4 regions of the Enterobacter sp. SA187 genome follow, and region 1 is predicted to be linked to each of the others. Evidence: predicted binding sites of a transcription regulator. Region 1 holds the regulator's gene; each other region holds the start of a gene.
What was found. The regulator PurR, encoded in region 1, represses purine synthesis genes. The targets are predictions, from matches to a motif close to CANGCAAACGTTTGCNTG.
Positions count from the first base shown of each region.

Region 2: purL (phosphoribosylformylglycinamidine synthase) is a predicted target of PurR. The motif match lies at 2,615-2,632, and genes of this name have one in related genera.
Region 3: tusA (sulfurtransferase TusA) is a predicted target of PurR. The motif match lies at 1,909-1,926, and genes of this name have one in related genera.
Region 4: BMF08_RS05145 (nucleobase:cation symporter-2 family protein) is a predicted target of PurR. The motif match lies at 1,479-1,496, and genes of this name have one in related genera.

Region 1 covers NZ_CP019113.1:3,083,624-3,087,398, reverse strand. Annotated here, with positions in the region: gene BMF08_RS14760 (MFS transporter) at 1-979, opposite strand, end outside; gene cydH (cytochrome bd-I oxidase subunit CydH) at 1,152-1,244, opposite strand; gene purR (HTH-type transcriptional repressor PurR) at 1,539-2,564, shown strand; gene punR (DNA-binding transcriptional activator PunR) at 2,581-3,492, opposite strand; gene punC (purine nucleoside transporter PunC) at 3,606-3,775, shown strand, end outside.
Region 2 covers NZ_CP019113.1:4,322,664-4,326,438, forward strand. Annotated here, with positions in the region: gene purL (phosphoribosylformylglycinamidine synthase) at 1-2,528, opposite strand, end outside; gene mltF (membrane-bound lytic murein transglycosylase MltF) at 2,795-3,775, shown strand, end outside.
Region 3 covers NZ_CP019113.1:863,219-866,993, forward strand. Annotated here, with positions in the region: gene BMF08_RS04305 (TRAP transporter small permease) at 1-404, opposite strand, end outside; gene BMF08_RS04310 (TRAP transporter substrate-binding protein) at 454-1,437, opposite strand; gene tusA (sulfurtransferase TusA) at 1,604-1,849, opposite strand; gene BMF08_RS04320 (7-cyano-7-deazaguanine/7-aminomethyl-7-deazaguanine transporter) at 2,035-2,700, shown strand; gene BMF08_RS04325 (DcrB family lipoprotein) at 2,773-3,330, shown strand; gene BMF08_RS04330 (MFS transporter) at 3,352-3,775, opposite strand, start outside.
Region 4 covers NZ_CP019113.1:1,051,003-1,054,777, forward strand. Annotated here, with positions in the region: gene recG (ATP-dependent DNA helicase RecG) at 1-1,393, shown strand, start outside; gene BMF08_RS05145 (nucleobase:cation symporter-2 family protein) at 1,548-2,939, shown strand; gene BMF08_RS05150 (AsmA family protein) at 3,060-3,775, shown strand, end outside.

The DNA of each region.
Region 1 (3,775 bases):
AAGACAGCCCCGGCGCTTCATGAGCGACACGCATTACGCGCATCTGCAATGGCGGCACCACCGCGAACGTTGCGGCGCCCCACACTACCATCGCCACGGCCGCGCCGATATCGCTTTTCACCAGCAGCGGGATCGCCAGCATGATCACCATCAGCAGCAACAGAAAGCCTTTCAGCGTGCCGCTGACGGAACGATCGGCAAACTTGCCGCCCAGGTAATTGCCCAGCGAGAAGCCCACGCCGATCAGCACCAGCATTGCGGTGACAAAGAATGGCGTGGCGTGATTCAGCTCCTGCAACACCGGCGAGATATAGGTATAAAGGGTGAACATCGCCCCGGCGCCCAGCACGGTGGTCAGCAGCGCCGATAAAACCTGCGGGCGCATCAGCACCGCCAGCTCCTGGCGCACATTCGGACGCACGCCCGCGCTGCCCTTCGGCAGGGAGAAGAACAGGCTTAACATCGACACCACGCCAAGACCTGCGGTGGCGAGGAAGGACATCCGCCAGCCGATGGTTTCCCCAAGCCAGGTGGCCGCTGGAACGCCGCCGATATTGGCGATGGTCAGTCCCATAAACATGGTCGCCACGGCGCTGGCCTGTTTATGTTTCGGTACCACGCTTGCGGCCACCACTGAACCCAGGCCAAAGAAGGCGCCGTGGTTAAGACTGGTGATAATGCGCGATAACAGCAGCGTGGTGTAATCCGGCGCAATGGCCGACAGTACATTACCGAGGGTGAAAATCGCCATCAGGAAGATCAGCGCGTTACGACGGGCGCGATGCGACAGCAGCAGCGTCATCAGGGGGGCGCCCACCATCACGCCGATCGCATAGGCGCTGATCAGCATGCCGGCGGCAGGGATCGAGACGTCAACGCCACGGGCGATTACCGGCAGCAATCCCATGGGTGAAAATTCAGTTGTACCTATCCCAAAAGCCCCGATTGCCAGTGACAGCAGGGGAAAATTTATCTTCATTATTACATGACTCCAGTAATGCGATGGCGTACAGAGCGCCCCGCGGTGAAGTCAAAAGCATGACATTAATCACAAAAAAACAGAAGTTAATGAAGTGACAAAAGATTATTGCAAATTTGATAACAATCGGCGGGAATGAAAAAGAGAGGGAGAGCGCTCTCCCTGCTCTGGATCAATTAAAAGCGGCAGTCATTGCGCCAGCAACGATCAGGCTGAGCACGATTACGGTAGTAAACAGCGAATACTTCAGATTGCTATCCATCATTTTTTCTCCTTTGTTAACCCCCACAAAAAGTGAGATTGCTCATTTTTGCACAGTTAAACGCAAAAATCTTCTCTGTTTTAGATTGATAACCATTTTTAGACTTCCCCTTTTCATCAAGATCAGCCAGAATTCCACGCTAAATTTATTCGTGTACCGGCCACTGACCCCTCCTGACGTCCTGTGTTGTTTTCCCGGCGTATCGCAACCTGAAAATGTTGTGCGAAGGGTTTTTTAAGGCAAACGTTTACCTGTAGAAGTATCAGGAGTTTAAGATATGGTCTGGAGTGAGATCTAATGGCAACAATTAAAGATGTAGCGAAACGCGCAAACGTTTCCACTACAACCGTATCACATGTTATTAACAAAACCCGTTTTGTTGCGGAAGAAACGCGCAACGCGGTGTGGGCAGCCATCAAAGAGCTGCATTATTCCCCAAGCGCGGTGGCGCGCAGTCTGAAGGTTAACCATACCAAGTCGATTGGCTTGCTGGCGACCAGCAGCGAAGCGCCCTACTTCGCCGAAATCATTGAAGCTGTTGAGAAAAACTGCTTCCAGAAGGGCTATACCCTGATCCTCGGCAACGCCTGGAACAACCTGGAAAAGCAGCGCGCTTATCTGTCGATGATGGCGCAAAAGCGCGTCGACGGCCTGATGGTGATGTGTTCTGAATACCCGGACCCGCTGTTGCGCATGCTTGAAGAGTACCGTCATATCCCGATGGTGGTGATGGACTGGGGCGAAGCGAAAGCGGACTTTACCGATTCGGTGATCGATAACGCTTTTGAAGGCGGCTATATGGCGGGCCGTTATCTGATCGAACGTGGCCACCGTGAAATCGGCGTCATTCCGGGCCCGCTTGAGCGTAACACCGGCGCGGGCCGTCTGGCGGGCTTTATGAAAGCGATGGAAGAAGCGCTGATTAAGGTGCCGGAAAACTGGATCGTGCAGGGCGACTTTGAGCCGGAATCCGGCTACCGCGCCATGCAGCAGATCCTCTCCCAGCCGCATCGTCCGACCGCAGTCTTCTGCGGCGGCGACGTGATGGCGATGGGCGCGCTCTGCGGGGCTGATGAAATGGGTCTGCGCGTGCCGCAGGACGTGTCGCTGATTGGTTATGACAACGTGCGCAACGCGCGTTTCTTCACTCCGGCGCTGACCACCATTCACCAGCCGAAAGATTCGCTGGGCGAAACGGCCTTCAATATGCTGATGGACAGGATCGTCAGCAAGCGTGAAGAGTCGCAGTCCATTGAGGTGCACCCGCGTCTCATCGAACGCCGCTCGGTCGCCGACGGCCCGTTCCGCGACTACCGCCGTTAAGCCTGCCGGGAGCCAGTCACTCTGGCTCCCGCAACCACTCTTTATTCAGCGTCTCGCTGTCTCCTAAATAATCGAGCAGCCAGCTTAAGGCGGGCGAATTGTCCTTTTGCTGCCACGTCAGGCAACAGGCGGCGTCCGGGAAGGGGTTTTCAAGCGGCAGCGCCACCCACTCTCCGCGATCAAGCCAGGGCCTGGCAAAATGCGCCGGTACCATGCCGATACACAATCCCGCCGACAGACAGGCCGCCGAGGATTCCCAGTCGGGCGCGACGATGCGCCGCTGGTTATCCAGCAGCCAGGTGATACGCTTCGGCAGCGAGCGGGAGGTGTCTTCGCGCACCAGCGACGGCCAGTTGCGCAAGGTGTCATCGCTCAGCGGCCCGTCCATCGCCGCCAGCGGGTGTTCACGGGATACCACGCACTTCCAGCTCAATTTCCCCATATCCCGGAAGGCGTAGCGCCCGCCCACCGGCACCGCCTGGGTCGCCCCAATCGCCAGTTCCACGCGGCCATCCGCCAGCGCGTCCCACACGCCGTTGAATACTTCCTGAAAGACGATCAGCTCCACATCCTGAAAGTGGCGGTAGAAATCGACGATCATTTGCCTGCTACGTTCGGGCTTAACGATATTGTCCACCGCGATGGATAACTGCCCCCGCCAGCCGTTGGCGATCTGCTGACACTGCTGACGGGTGATCTGCATTTTTTTGATAACAGATCGCCCTTCCTTTAAAAACCAGCGCCCGGCCGGGGTAAGCACCACGTCACGGTGACGGCGCTCAAACAGCGGCACCGCCAGCCACTCTTCCAGTTGCCGCACCGTATAGCTAACCGCCGATGGGACCCGGTGGAGTTCCTGCGCCGCGGCGCTGAAGCTGCCGGTTCGTGCCACCGCATCAACCACTTCCAGTGAATATTCTGACCACATGTTCTGCCTGCAAATTTTTTGAATGCAATGTGCAAATATTAGCGTTTCACAACCGTCATTGCACTCCCTACACTCTGCCGCTCTGCTCACCTGCCAAAACAAGAGAACGTGACATGAAACCTGGAAAAGGATTTTTAGTCTGGCTGGCGGGGTTAAGCGTACTGGGCTTTCTGGCTACAGATATGTATTTACCCGCCTTCGCCGTTATTCAGAATGATCTACAAACCCCGGCGGCTGCCGTCAGCGCCAGCCTGAGTCTGTTTTTAGCCGGATTTGCGGTTGC
Region 2 (3,775 bases), 1.2 Mb from region 1:
AGCGCCGTTGCGCCCAGCGCGTTGTGACCTTTACCCAGGTCGATCAGCAGCAGGGCGTTATCGTCGGTGGAGAGCTGCGGCGTGATGGTATGGCGCACGTCTTCCACGCGGGCAAAGGCGGTGATCACCAGCGACAGCGGCGAGGTCATTTCGCGCTGTTCGTTGCCGTCCTGCCAGCGGGTTTTCATCGACATGGAGTCTTTACCCACCGGAATGGTCAGGCCGAGCGCCGGGCAGAGTTCTTCGCCCACCGCTTTGACCGCTTCATACAGCCCGGCGTCTTCGCCAGGGTGGCCGGCTGCCGCCATCCAGTTGGCGGAGAGCTTAATGCGTTTGATGTCGCCAATCTGCGTGGCGGCGATGTTGGTCAGGGCTTCGCCCACCGCCAGACGGGCAGAGGCGGCAAAGTCCAGCAGCGCCACCGGCGCGCGTTCGCCCAGCGACATGGCTTCGCCATAGTAGCTGTCGAGGCTGGCGGTAGTCACGGCACAGTTCGCCACCGGCACCTGCCACGGCCCCACCATCTGATCGCGGGCCACCATACCGGTGACGCTGCGGTCGCCGATGGTGACAAGGAAAGTTTTTTCCGCCACCGCAGGAAGATGCAGCACGCGGTTAACCGCCTCCGCCACGGTGATGTTCTGACGGTTAAAGGCTTCGCCTGCCGCTTTTTGCGTCTGCACCGTGCGGGTCATTTTCGGCGTTTTACCCAGCAGCACGTCCAGCGGCATGTCGATAGGCTGATTGTCGAAGTGGCTGTCGGCCAGGCTTAAGTGCATCTCTTCGGTGGCTTCGCCAATCACCGCATAAGGGGCGCGCTCGCGACGGCACAGGGCATCGAACAGCGGTAACTGATCGGCGGCGACCGCCAGCACATAACGCTCCTGGGATTCGTTACACCAGATTTCCAGTGGGCTCATGCCCGGCTCATCGCTGAGGATTTTGCGCAGATCGAACCGACCGCCGCGGTTGCCGTCGCTCACCAGTTCCGGCATGGCGTTGGACAGACCGCCCGCGCCGACGTCATGAATAAAGAGGATTGGGTTAGCCTCGCCAAGCTGCCAGCAGCGGTCGATCACTTCCTGGCAACGACGTTCCATTTCAGGGTTGTCGCGCTGGACGGAGGCAAAATCGAGATCCGCGTCGGACTGGCCGGAGGCCATAGAGGACGCCGCGCCGCCGCCCAGACCGATATTCATCGCCGGGCCGCCCAGCACGATCAGTTTCGCGCCAACGTTGATCTCGCCTTTTTGCACATGATCGGCGCGAATGTTGCCGATCCCGCCCGCCAGCATGATCGGCTTATGATAGCCGCGCAGCTCTTCGCCGTTGTGGCTGTTCACTTTTTCTTCATAGGTACGGAAGTAGCCGTTCAGCGCCGGGCGACCGAATTCGTTATTAAAGGCCGCGCCGCCAAGCGGGCCGTCGGTCATAATATCCAGCGCCGTCACGATGCGATCCGGCTTGCCGAAATCTTCTTCCCACGGCTGTTCAAAGCCCGGAATACGCAGGTTGGAAACGGAGAAGCCCACCAGCCCGGCTTTCGGCTTCGCGCCGCGCCCGGTGGCGCCTTCATCACGAATTTCACCGCCGGAGCCGGTTGCCGCGCCCGGCCACGGCGAGATCGCCGTCGGGTGGTTATGGGTTTCCACTTTCATCAGGATATGCGTCGGCTCCTGGTGGAAGTCGTAGCGCCCTTCTTCGTGGCTGGCGTAGAAACGCCCCACCTCTGAACCTTCCATCACGGCGGCGTTGTCTTTATAGGCCGACAACACGTGATCCGGGGTCTGTTCAAAGGTGTTCTTGATCATTTTAAACAGCGATTTCGGCTGCTGTTCGCCGTCGATCACCCAGTCAGCGTTAAAGATCTTGTGACGGCAGTGTTCGGAGTTCGCCTGGGCGAACATATAGAGCTCGATGTCGTTCGGGTTGCGGCCCAGACGGGTAAAGGCATCGAACAGGTAGTCAATTTCGTCTTCCGCCAGCGCCAGCCCCAGACGGAGGTTGGCATCGTTCAGCGCCTGACGCCCCTGCCCCAGCATATCCACGCTGGAAACCGGCGCAGGCTGGTGATGGGCAAACAGCTGCTGCGCGTCATCAAGCGCCGCGAACACCGTTTCCATCATGCGGTCATGCAATTCGTCCGCCACGGCCTGCCACTGTTCCACGCTCAGTTCAGCGGCGTCAACATAATACGCCACACCGCGCTCAAGGCGGCTGATCAGCGCCAGCCCGCAGTTGTGGGCGATATCGGTGGCTTTGGATGACCAGGGTGAAATGGTGCCGGGACGCGGCGTCACCAGGATCAGTTTGCCTGCCGGGGTATGGCTGGCGAGCGCCGGGCCGTATTGCAGCAGACGCGCCAGTTGGGCGTGTTCATCGGCAGTTAACGGGGCGGTGAGATCGGCAAAATGGACATACTCGGCGTAAATGTTGCTTACAGGAAGGTCGGCCGCCTGAAAACGCGCCAGCAATTTGTTGATACGGAAGGCAGACAGGGCAGGCGAACCACGCAGAATTTCCATCATAAGTCTCTCGTCTTTAGCGCGTCGGTGACGCTTTACGTATGCGCAAGGTGGGGAAAACGGGCACATTATAGAGAATAGTGAGCGCCGACGAAACCGTTTGCGTGGAAATAAAATCGGCGCAGTTTTTGCGCCGCTGCGCCTGCCGCTTTGCGAATTAGTTGCCAACTGCCTTATTGTTAAGCAAAATGCCGCTCATCCTTCATCACGCATTATTGTTATCAGGGCAGCATCTACTCAGGACTCGCGCGGCGCAGAGAATTAACTAATTGAAAAAATTAAAGCTTAATTATCTGCTTATCGGCATCGTTACCCTGCTGCTGGCAGCGGCGCTGTGGCCTTCCATTCCCTGGTCAACTAAAGCCGAAAACCGCATCGCCGCCATCCAGGCGCGCGGTGAGCTGCGCGTCAGCACCATTGTCTCCCCGCTGACCTGGTCTTCTGTGGACGACAAGCCTTCCGGTCTGGATTACGAACTGGCGCAGCAGTTTGCCGATTATCTGGGCGTGACGCTGAAAGTGACGGTGCGCCAGAATATCAGCCAGCTGTTTGACGATCTCGATCATGATCGCGCCGATATGCTGGCCGCCGGGCTGGTGTATAACAGCGAGCGCGTGCGTAATTATCAGGCCGGGCCAATCTACTATTCCGTCTCGCAACAACTGGTATACCGGGTGGGCAGCTATCGCCCGCGCTCGCTCGCGGAAGTGAACGCCTCGCAGCTGACCATTGCGCCGGGGCATGTCGCCATCAACGACTTGCAGGCGCTGAAAGCGCAGAAATTCCCGGATCTGAGCTGGACGGTGGATGAAAAACTCGGCACCAGCGCCCTGCTGCAACAGGTGGCAGACGGTAAGCTGGCGTACACGGTGGCGGATTCTGTCGCCATCAGCCTGTTCCAGCGGGTGCATCCGGAACTGGCGGTGGCGCTGGATATCAGCGATGAGCAGCCGGTAACCTGGTTTACTCACAAAGACAGCGACAACACCCTGTCTGCGGCGATGCTCGATTTCTTTAACGATATCAATGAAGACGGTACCCTGGCGCGGCTGGAGGAGAAGTATCTCGGCCACGGCGAGGGCTTTGACTATGTCGATACCCGCTCCTTCCTGCGGGCGGTGGACAATGTGCTGCCGGAACTGCAGCCGCTGTTTGAGAAATACGCGCAGAATATTGACTGGCGGCTGCTGGCGGCAATTTCGTATCAGGAATCCCACTGGGACACCCAGGCCACCTCGCCCACCGGCGTG
Region 3 (3,775 bases), 2.2 Mb from region 1:
AGATAACTCTCCCCGGAGGTCAGCACCGGGAATTCCGCTACCGGCTGCTCCCACAGTTCCACACACAGTAAATAGCTGTACCAGAAGATCAGGCTGGAGATGAGCAGCATCAGTAGATCCACCACCCGCGCACAGACATTTTTCAGCGCCAGCGGCAGACGATCGGTCAGCATGTTGACGGCGATGTGCGATCCGGCACGGTAGCCCACCGCTGCGCCGATAAAGGTAAAAGTCACCATACAGATAATGGCGACCGGTTCCGGCCAGGATTCGCCGCGGTTAAGCACGTAGCGCGAGAAAATGCCGATGGGGATGACAATGGTCATCACCAGCAGGGAAATCCCCGCCACTGTCATGGCGAGCAGGTACAGGCGATCCATCCACTTCAGGTAGATTTCGGACATACGTCCTCCACAAGGCGTTATGCGCCAGCGGACGGCTGGCGCAGCAGAATTACTTCACATCCGCGATGGCTTTCATCAGATCCTGGTGTTTGTCGCCATACTGCGCGCGCACCGGCTCTGTCGCCTTCACAAAGACCGCCTTGTCGATTTCCTGGAATTTCACGCCGCCAGCTTTCATTTTCGCGACCGCGTCGGCGTTATACGCCTGCCACAGCGTGCGCTGTTCGGCCTGGGCTTCACGGGCGAGGGTGAGGATTTTCTGCTGATCGTCGGCGCTGAGTTTGTCCCATTTCACTTTGGAATAGAGCAGCATTTCCGGGGTAATAAAGTGACCGCTCAGGGTGTAATTCTTGGCGATCGGCAGGTAGTTATGGGCCACAAAGGTTGGTGGATTGTTTTCCGCGCCGTCGATAACGCCGGTCTGCATGCCGCTGTACACTTCACTTACCCCCATCGCCACCGCGTTCGCGCCCATTGCTTTCAGGGTCGCCAGCGCCACCGGGCTGCCCTGCACGCGGATCTTCATCCCTTTCAGCGCTTCAGGCGTGGTGACGGGCGTCTTGGTGATCAGGTTACGGGTGCCGGAATCCATCCAGCCAAGAAACACCAGCCGCGATTTCGGGTTGTTAGTCAGCTTTTCGCCGATGCTTTTGCCGATATCGCCGTCGATCACTTTATGCATATGGTCTTCATCGCGGAAAACGTACGGCAGAGTGAAAACTTCGATGTCCGGCAGAATAGCGGCGACCGGCGCCATCGAGACGCGGATCATGTCGATTGCCCCCATCTGCGCCTGTTCAATCATCTGCTTTTCATCCCCTAATACGCCGCCGGGGAAGACTTTAATTTCTAATTTGCCATCGGTTTGCTGTTTGAGTTTTTCGCCCATGTTCTGCACGGCCACCACGTTCGGGTAGCCCTGCGGATGCACGTCGGCGGCTTTGATCACCTGCGCCATCACGGCAGGGGCAAACAGTAATGACGCGGTGGACAGGCACAGCGAAGCCAGTAACGGCTTGAGGGTCGTTTTCATCGGGTCAGCTCCAGGGTAGGGTCAGCGGTAAAACTGTGTTTTATTTTTACGCTTAGAAATTAGCCTGGGTTGTGACGGGCAGGGGTGAAGCGGTTCACAAAAGCGCTAAAATAATGAAACGGAGGTTTAACAATGTGACAACAGGGGTTCTTTTTGCGGTCAGCGGCTAGTCGCCTTTACGCAGCAGATAGCGATAAGGCAGCGATTCTGTCTCCTGCGCCACAAGTTCATGCTCCATAAAACGGCAGAAACCGGGGATGTCGCGCGTGGTCGCCGGATCGTCGGCAATAATCAGCAGGGTTTCGCCCGCCTGCATGCTGCGCACGGTTTTGCGCACCATCATGACAGGTTCCGGGCAACGCAGCCCCAGGGCATCAAGGGTGTGGTCAGGTGTGGTAAACAGATCGCTCATGGTTGTCTCATCCGGTCAAAAACCGCATTAGTTTACGCCGCCATTTTTGTGACGCAAGTCAGGTTAACGATTGCGTGAAAATTAGCCATTGCAATGGTGAGTCAAAGCAGTATGATGCGGCGGCTTTATAAAATTACGTTGCATTAATTGGGTTCCCTAACCCCAACCACTAAAAAGGTCACAATATGTCGCAGTTCTCTCAATCCCAGCGCGTAAAAGCGTTGTTCTGGTTATCGCTATTCCATTTACTGGTGATCACCTCCAGTAACTATCTGGTGCAGTTGCCAATCACCATTTTTGGTTTCCACACCACCTGGGGCGCGTTCAGCTTTCCGTTTATATTCCTCGCCACCGATCTCACCGTGCGTATTTTTGGCGCGCCGCTGGCCCGACGCATTATCTTTGCCGTGATGATCCCGGCGCTGGTGGTGTCGTATATCATTTCGTCGCTGTTTTATATGGGTAGCTGGCAGGGATTCGGCGCGCTGGCGCATTTCAACCTGTTTGTCGCCCGTATCGCCGCCGCCAGCTTTATGGCCTATACGCTGGGGCAGATCCTCGACGTACGCGTCTTTAACCGCCTGCGCCAGAGCCGCCACTGGTGGCTTGCGCCGACGGTTTCCACCATCTTCGGTAACGCCAGCGATACCATCGCCTTCTTCTTTATCGCCTTCTGGCGCAGTCCGGATGCGTTTATGGCGCAACACTGGATGGAAATCGCGCTCGTTGACTACAGCTTTAAGGTGCTTATCAGCCTGGTCTTCTTCCTGCCGATGTACGGCGTACTGCTTAATATGTGCCTGAAAAGACTGGCAGATAAATCTGAAATTCCGGCGTTGCAGGCCAGTTAAAGGTACGCCTGATAACTTGTGATAAGATGGACGAATGAGCCGTTATGGCCGTTTATCGAAAGGAAGAAGTCAATGCGCAATCTGGTTAAATATGTCGGTATTGGCCTGCTGGTAATGGGGCTGGCGGCCTGTGACAACAATGATAAAGCGACTCCGGCGCAGGCTGCGTCGGCGGAAGCCAATGCGACCGGTCAGCCAGTAACGCTGCTGGACGGCAAGCTGAGTTTCTCGCTGCCCGCAGACATGACCGATCAGAGCGGCAAACTGGGCACCCAGGCTAACAACATGCACGTCTACTCTGACGCGACCGGCCAGAAAGCGGTGATTGTTATTGTCGGCGATAACAGCAACGAAGAGCTGTCCGTGCTGACCAAACGTCTGGAAGATCAGCAGCGCAGCCGCGATCCGCAGCTGCAGGTGGTGACCAACAAATCCATCGACGTGAAAGGCCAGAAAATGCAGCAGCTCGACAGCATTATCTCTGCCAAAGGCCAGACCGCCTGGTCTTCCGTGGTGCTGGGTAAAGTGGATAACAAATTGCTGACCATTCAGGTCACGCTGCCGGCCGAAAACCAGCAGCAGGCGCAAACGGCAGCTGAGAACATTATCAACACCATCGTGCTGAAATAAGTCTCTGCCGGACACGCATAGTTAAACAACGGTCTCCACAGGAGGCCGTTTTTTTAACCGCCATGCCAGCAACAGCGCCACCGCCACCAGCCCCGCAGCCGCCAGATAGATCACCGATACGCCCGCCCATGCCATCAACAGCCCGGCCGCCGGTCCTGTCACCCCCAGCGAAAGATCCATAAATACCGTATAGGTCGCCAGCGCCGCGCCCTGATTCTGTTGCGGCACGGCCTTCACTGCCACCACGCCCAGCGCCGGGAAGACCAGCGAAAAACCCGCCCCCGCCAGCAGTACACCGATTTTTGCCATCCAGGGATCGACAGCCAGCCCCACCAGTACCAGGCCGAGGGTTTCCACCACGAAACAGACCATCGCCACGTTCAGCCCGCCGACGCGGTTAACGGTATTGGGGAAAAACAGCCGTGTGCCGACAAAGGCACAGCTG
Region 4 (3,775 bases), 2.0 Mb from region 1:
GGCGCATAATCTCAGTATGCTGGCCTTACGCGCCGGCGCACAGCGTTTCCACGCCCAGCCGCTTGCCGCGCAGGATGAGCTGAAAAACCAGCTGCTGGCGTCACTGCCGTTTAAACCGACCGGCGCGCAGGCACGGGTGGTGTCCGAAATCGAACACGATATGGCGCTTGATATTCCGATGATGCGTCTGGTGCAGGGCGACGTTGGCTCCGGTAAAACGCTGGTGGCGGCCCTTGCCGCCCTGCGCGCCATCGCCAATGGCAAACAGGTGGCGATGATGGCCCCCACCGAACTGCTTGCCGAGCAGCACGCTAACAATTTCCGCGCCTGGTTTGCCCCTCTCGGCATTGAAGTCGGCTGGCTGGCGGGTAAACAGAAGGGCAAAGCGCGCGTGGCGCAGCAGGATGCCATCGCCAGCGGTCAGGTGCAGATGATTGTCGGCACCCACGCCATTTTCCAGGAACAGGTGCAGTTTAACGGCCTGGCGCTGGTGATCATCGACGAACAGCATCGCTTTGGCGTGCATCAGCGGCTGGCGCTGTGGGAAAAAGGCCAGCAACAGGGCTTTCATCCTCATCAGCTGATCATGACCGCAACCCCTATTCCGCGTACGCTGGCGATGACGGCGTATGCCGATCTCGATACCTCTGTGATCGACGAAATGCCGCCGGGACGTACGCCCGTCACCACGGTGGCCATTCCCGACACGCGCCGCAGCGATATTATCGATCGCGTACGCCAGGCGTGCATGAGCGAAGGCCGCCAGGCTTACTGGGTGTGCACGCTGATCGAAGAATCCGATTTACTGGAAGCCCAGGCAGCCGAGGCCACCTGGGAAGAACTGAAGCTGGCGCTGCCGGAGCTTAACGTCGGTCTGGTTCATGGCCGCATGAAGCCCGCCGAAAAACAGGCGGTGATGCAGGCGTTTAAGCTGGGCGAGCTGCATCTGCTGATCGCCACCACCGTCATCGAGGTAGGTGTGGACGTGCCCAACGCCAGCCTGATGATCATCGAAAATCCGGAACGGCTGGGCCTTGCGCAACTCCACCAGCTCCGGGGTCGCGTCGGTCGTGGCGCGGTGGCGTCCCACTGCGTACTGCTGTACAAATCCCCGCTGTCGAAAACCGCGCAGAAACGCCTGCAGGTGCTGCGCGACAGTAACGATGGCTTTGTGATTGCGCAAAAGGATCTGGAAATTCGCGGCCCCGGCGAACTGCTCGGTACCCGACAGACCGGCAACGCTGAATTCAAAGTCGCCGATCTGCTGCGCGACCAGGCGATGATCCCTGATGTACAGCGCCTCGCCCGTCATATTCATGAGCGTTATCCGGAACAGGCGCTTGCGCTGATCGAGCGCTGGATGCCGGAAACTGAACGCTATTCCAACGCCTGACGCAAATTTTCAGCCATTCACTCTGACATACGCATAACGCTATATCCCGGTCGCTTTTTATCCCTTTTAATTATGAGATTTTTTGCTGGCAAACGTTTGCTTTTACCATTCAGTCCGATAAAATCCCCGCTTTTCCATCATGGGATCGCCAGAGATGTCCGTTAACACCGTCGAGTCTGAAAATGCGCAACCGGTTGCGCCGCAGCATAATAGTGAGCTGATCTACCGCCTGGAAGATCGCCCGCCGCTGGCACAAACGCTTTTTGCCGCCTGTCAGCATCTGCTGGCAATGTTTGTTGCGGTCATCACCCCGGCGATGCTGATTTGTCAGGCGCTCGGCTTACCGGCTCAGGACACGCAGCACATCATCAGCATGTCGCTGTTCGCCTCCGGTGTGGCGTCCATTATTCAGATCAAAGCGTGGGGACCGGTTGGCTCCGGGCTGTTATCCATTCAGGGCACCAGCTTTAACTTTGTGGCCCCGCTGATCATGGGCGGCACGGCGCTGAAAACCGGCGGCGCGGATGTGCCGACCATGATGGCGGCGCTGTTTGGCACCCTGATGCTGGCAAGCTGTACCGAAATGGTCCTTTCCCGCGTGCTGCACCTGGCGCGCCGCATTATTACGCCGCTGGTATCCGGCGTGGTGGTGATGATTATCGGTCTGTCGCTGATCCAGGTCGGCCTGACCTCTATCGGCGGCGGCTATGGCGCCATGGCCGATCACACCTTCGGCGCGCCGAAAAACCTGCTGCTGGCGGGTGCGGTGCTGGCGGTGATCATCCTGCTTAACCGTCAGCGCAATCCGTATCTGCGCGTGGCCTCGCTGGTGATCGCTATGGCGGTGGGTTATATCCTCGCCTGGGCGCTGGGTATGTTGCCTGAGAACACCGCGCCGACCAGCAGCGATCTAATCATGGTCCCCACCCCGCTCTATTACGGTTTAGGTATCGACTGGAGCCTGCTGCTGCCGCTGATGCTGGTATTTATGATCACCTCGCTGGAAACCATCGGCGATATTACCGCCACCTCTGACGTTTCCGAACAGCCGGTTTCCGGGCCGCTGTACATGAAGCGCCTGAAAGGCGGCGTGCTGGCGAACGGCCTGAACTCCTTTGTGTCGGCGGTGTTCAACACCTTTCCGAACTCCTGTTTCGGACAGAACAACGGCGTGATCCAGCTGACCGGCGTGGCCAGCCGTTATGTCGGTTTTGTAGTGGCGCTGATGCTGATCGTGCTCGGCCTGTTCCCGGCGGTGAGTGGCTTCGTGCAGCACATTCCTGAGCCGGTGCTGGGCGGCGCGACCCTGGTGATGTTCGGTACCATTGCCGCTTCCGGGGTGCGTATCGTGTCCCGCGAGCCGCTGAACCGCCGCGCGATCATGATTATCGCCCTGTCGTTGGCGGTCGGTCTGGGCGTTTCCCAGCAGCCGCTGATCCTGCAGTTTGCGCCGGACTGGCTGAAGAATCTGCTCTCCTCGGGGATCGCCGCGGGCGGTATCACCGCTATCGTGCTGAACCTCGTTTTCCCGCCTGAGAAAAACTGATTTTCACGGCGGCAGCGGGGCTTTCCTGCTGTCGCCGTTACACGCTTTCACCATTCCCTCCTTGAGCATTGCGCATAAATCGTGCATAAATTCCCTGTCTGCATAGAGGAAGGGAAGACGATGAAACTCATTGGAAAGCTGCTGATTTATCTGCTGATCGCGCTGCTGGTGCTGATTCTTGCAGCCTATTTTCTGATCCAGACGCGCTGGGGCGCAGCGCAGGTGGGCCACTGGGTTACGGATAACAGTGATTACCAGCTCACCGTTGAGGCAGTGGATCACCGCTTTTCTTCGCCTTCCCATGTGCTGTTAAAGAGCGTTACGTTTGGCCGCAAGGGCCAGCCCGCTACCCTGGATGCGAAAGCGGTGGATATTGGGCTGAGTAGCCGTCAGTTCACCGATCCGCTGCATGCCGATACTATTTTGCTGTCAGACGGGACGCTGAATTTATCTCCGGATACCGCGCCGCTGCCCTTCCAGGCCGACCGCCTGCAACTGAACAATATGGCGTTCAACAGTCCGGCGACTGGCTGGGATCTCAGTGCCCAGCGGGTGACAGGCGGCGTCAGCCCCTGGCAGCCGAAAGCGGGCAATGTGCTTGGCAGCCAGGCGCAAATCCAGGTGAGCGCAGGCTCCATGACGCTGAATGGCGTCCCCATCAGTAATGTCCTCATTCAGGGCAGTATCGACAACAATGAGGTGACGCTGAGCACCATTGGCGCGGATATGGCGCGCGGCTCGCTCACCGGTACCGCCCGCCGTACCGCCAACGGCGGCTGGATTATCGACAGCCTGCGTCTCAATGACATCCGCCTGCAAAGCGACAAATCCCTGAG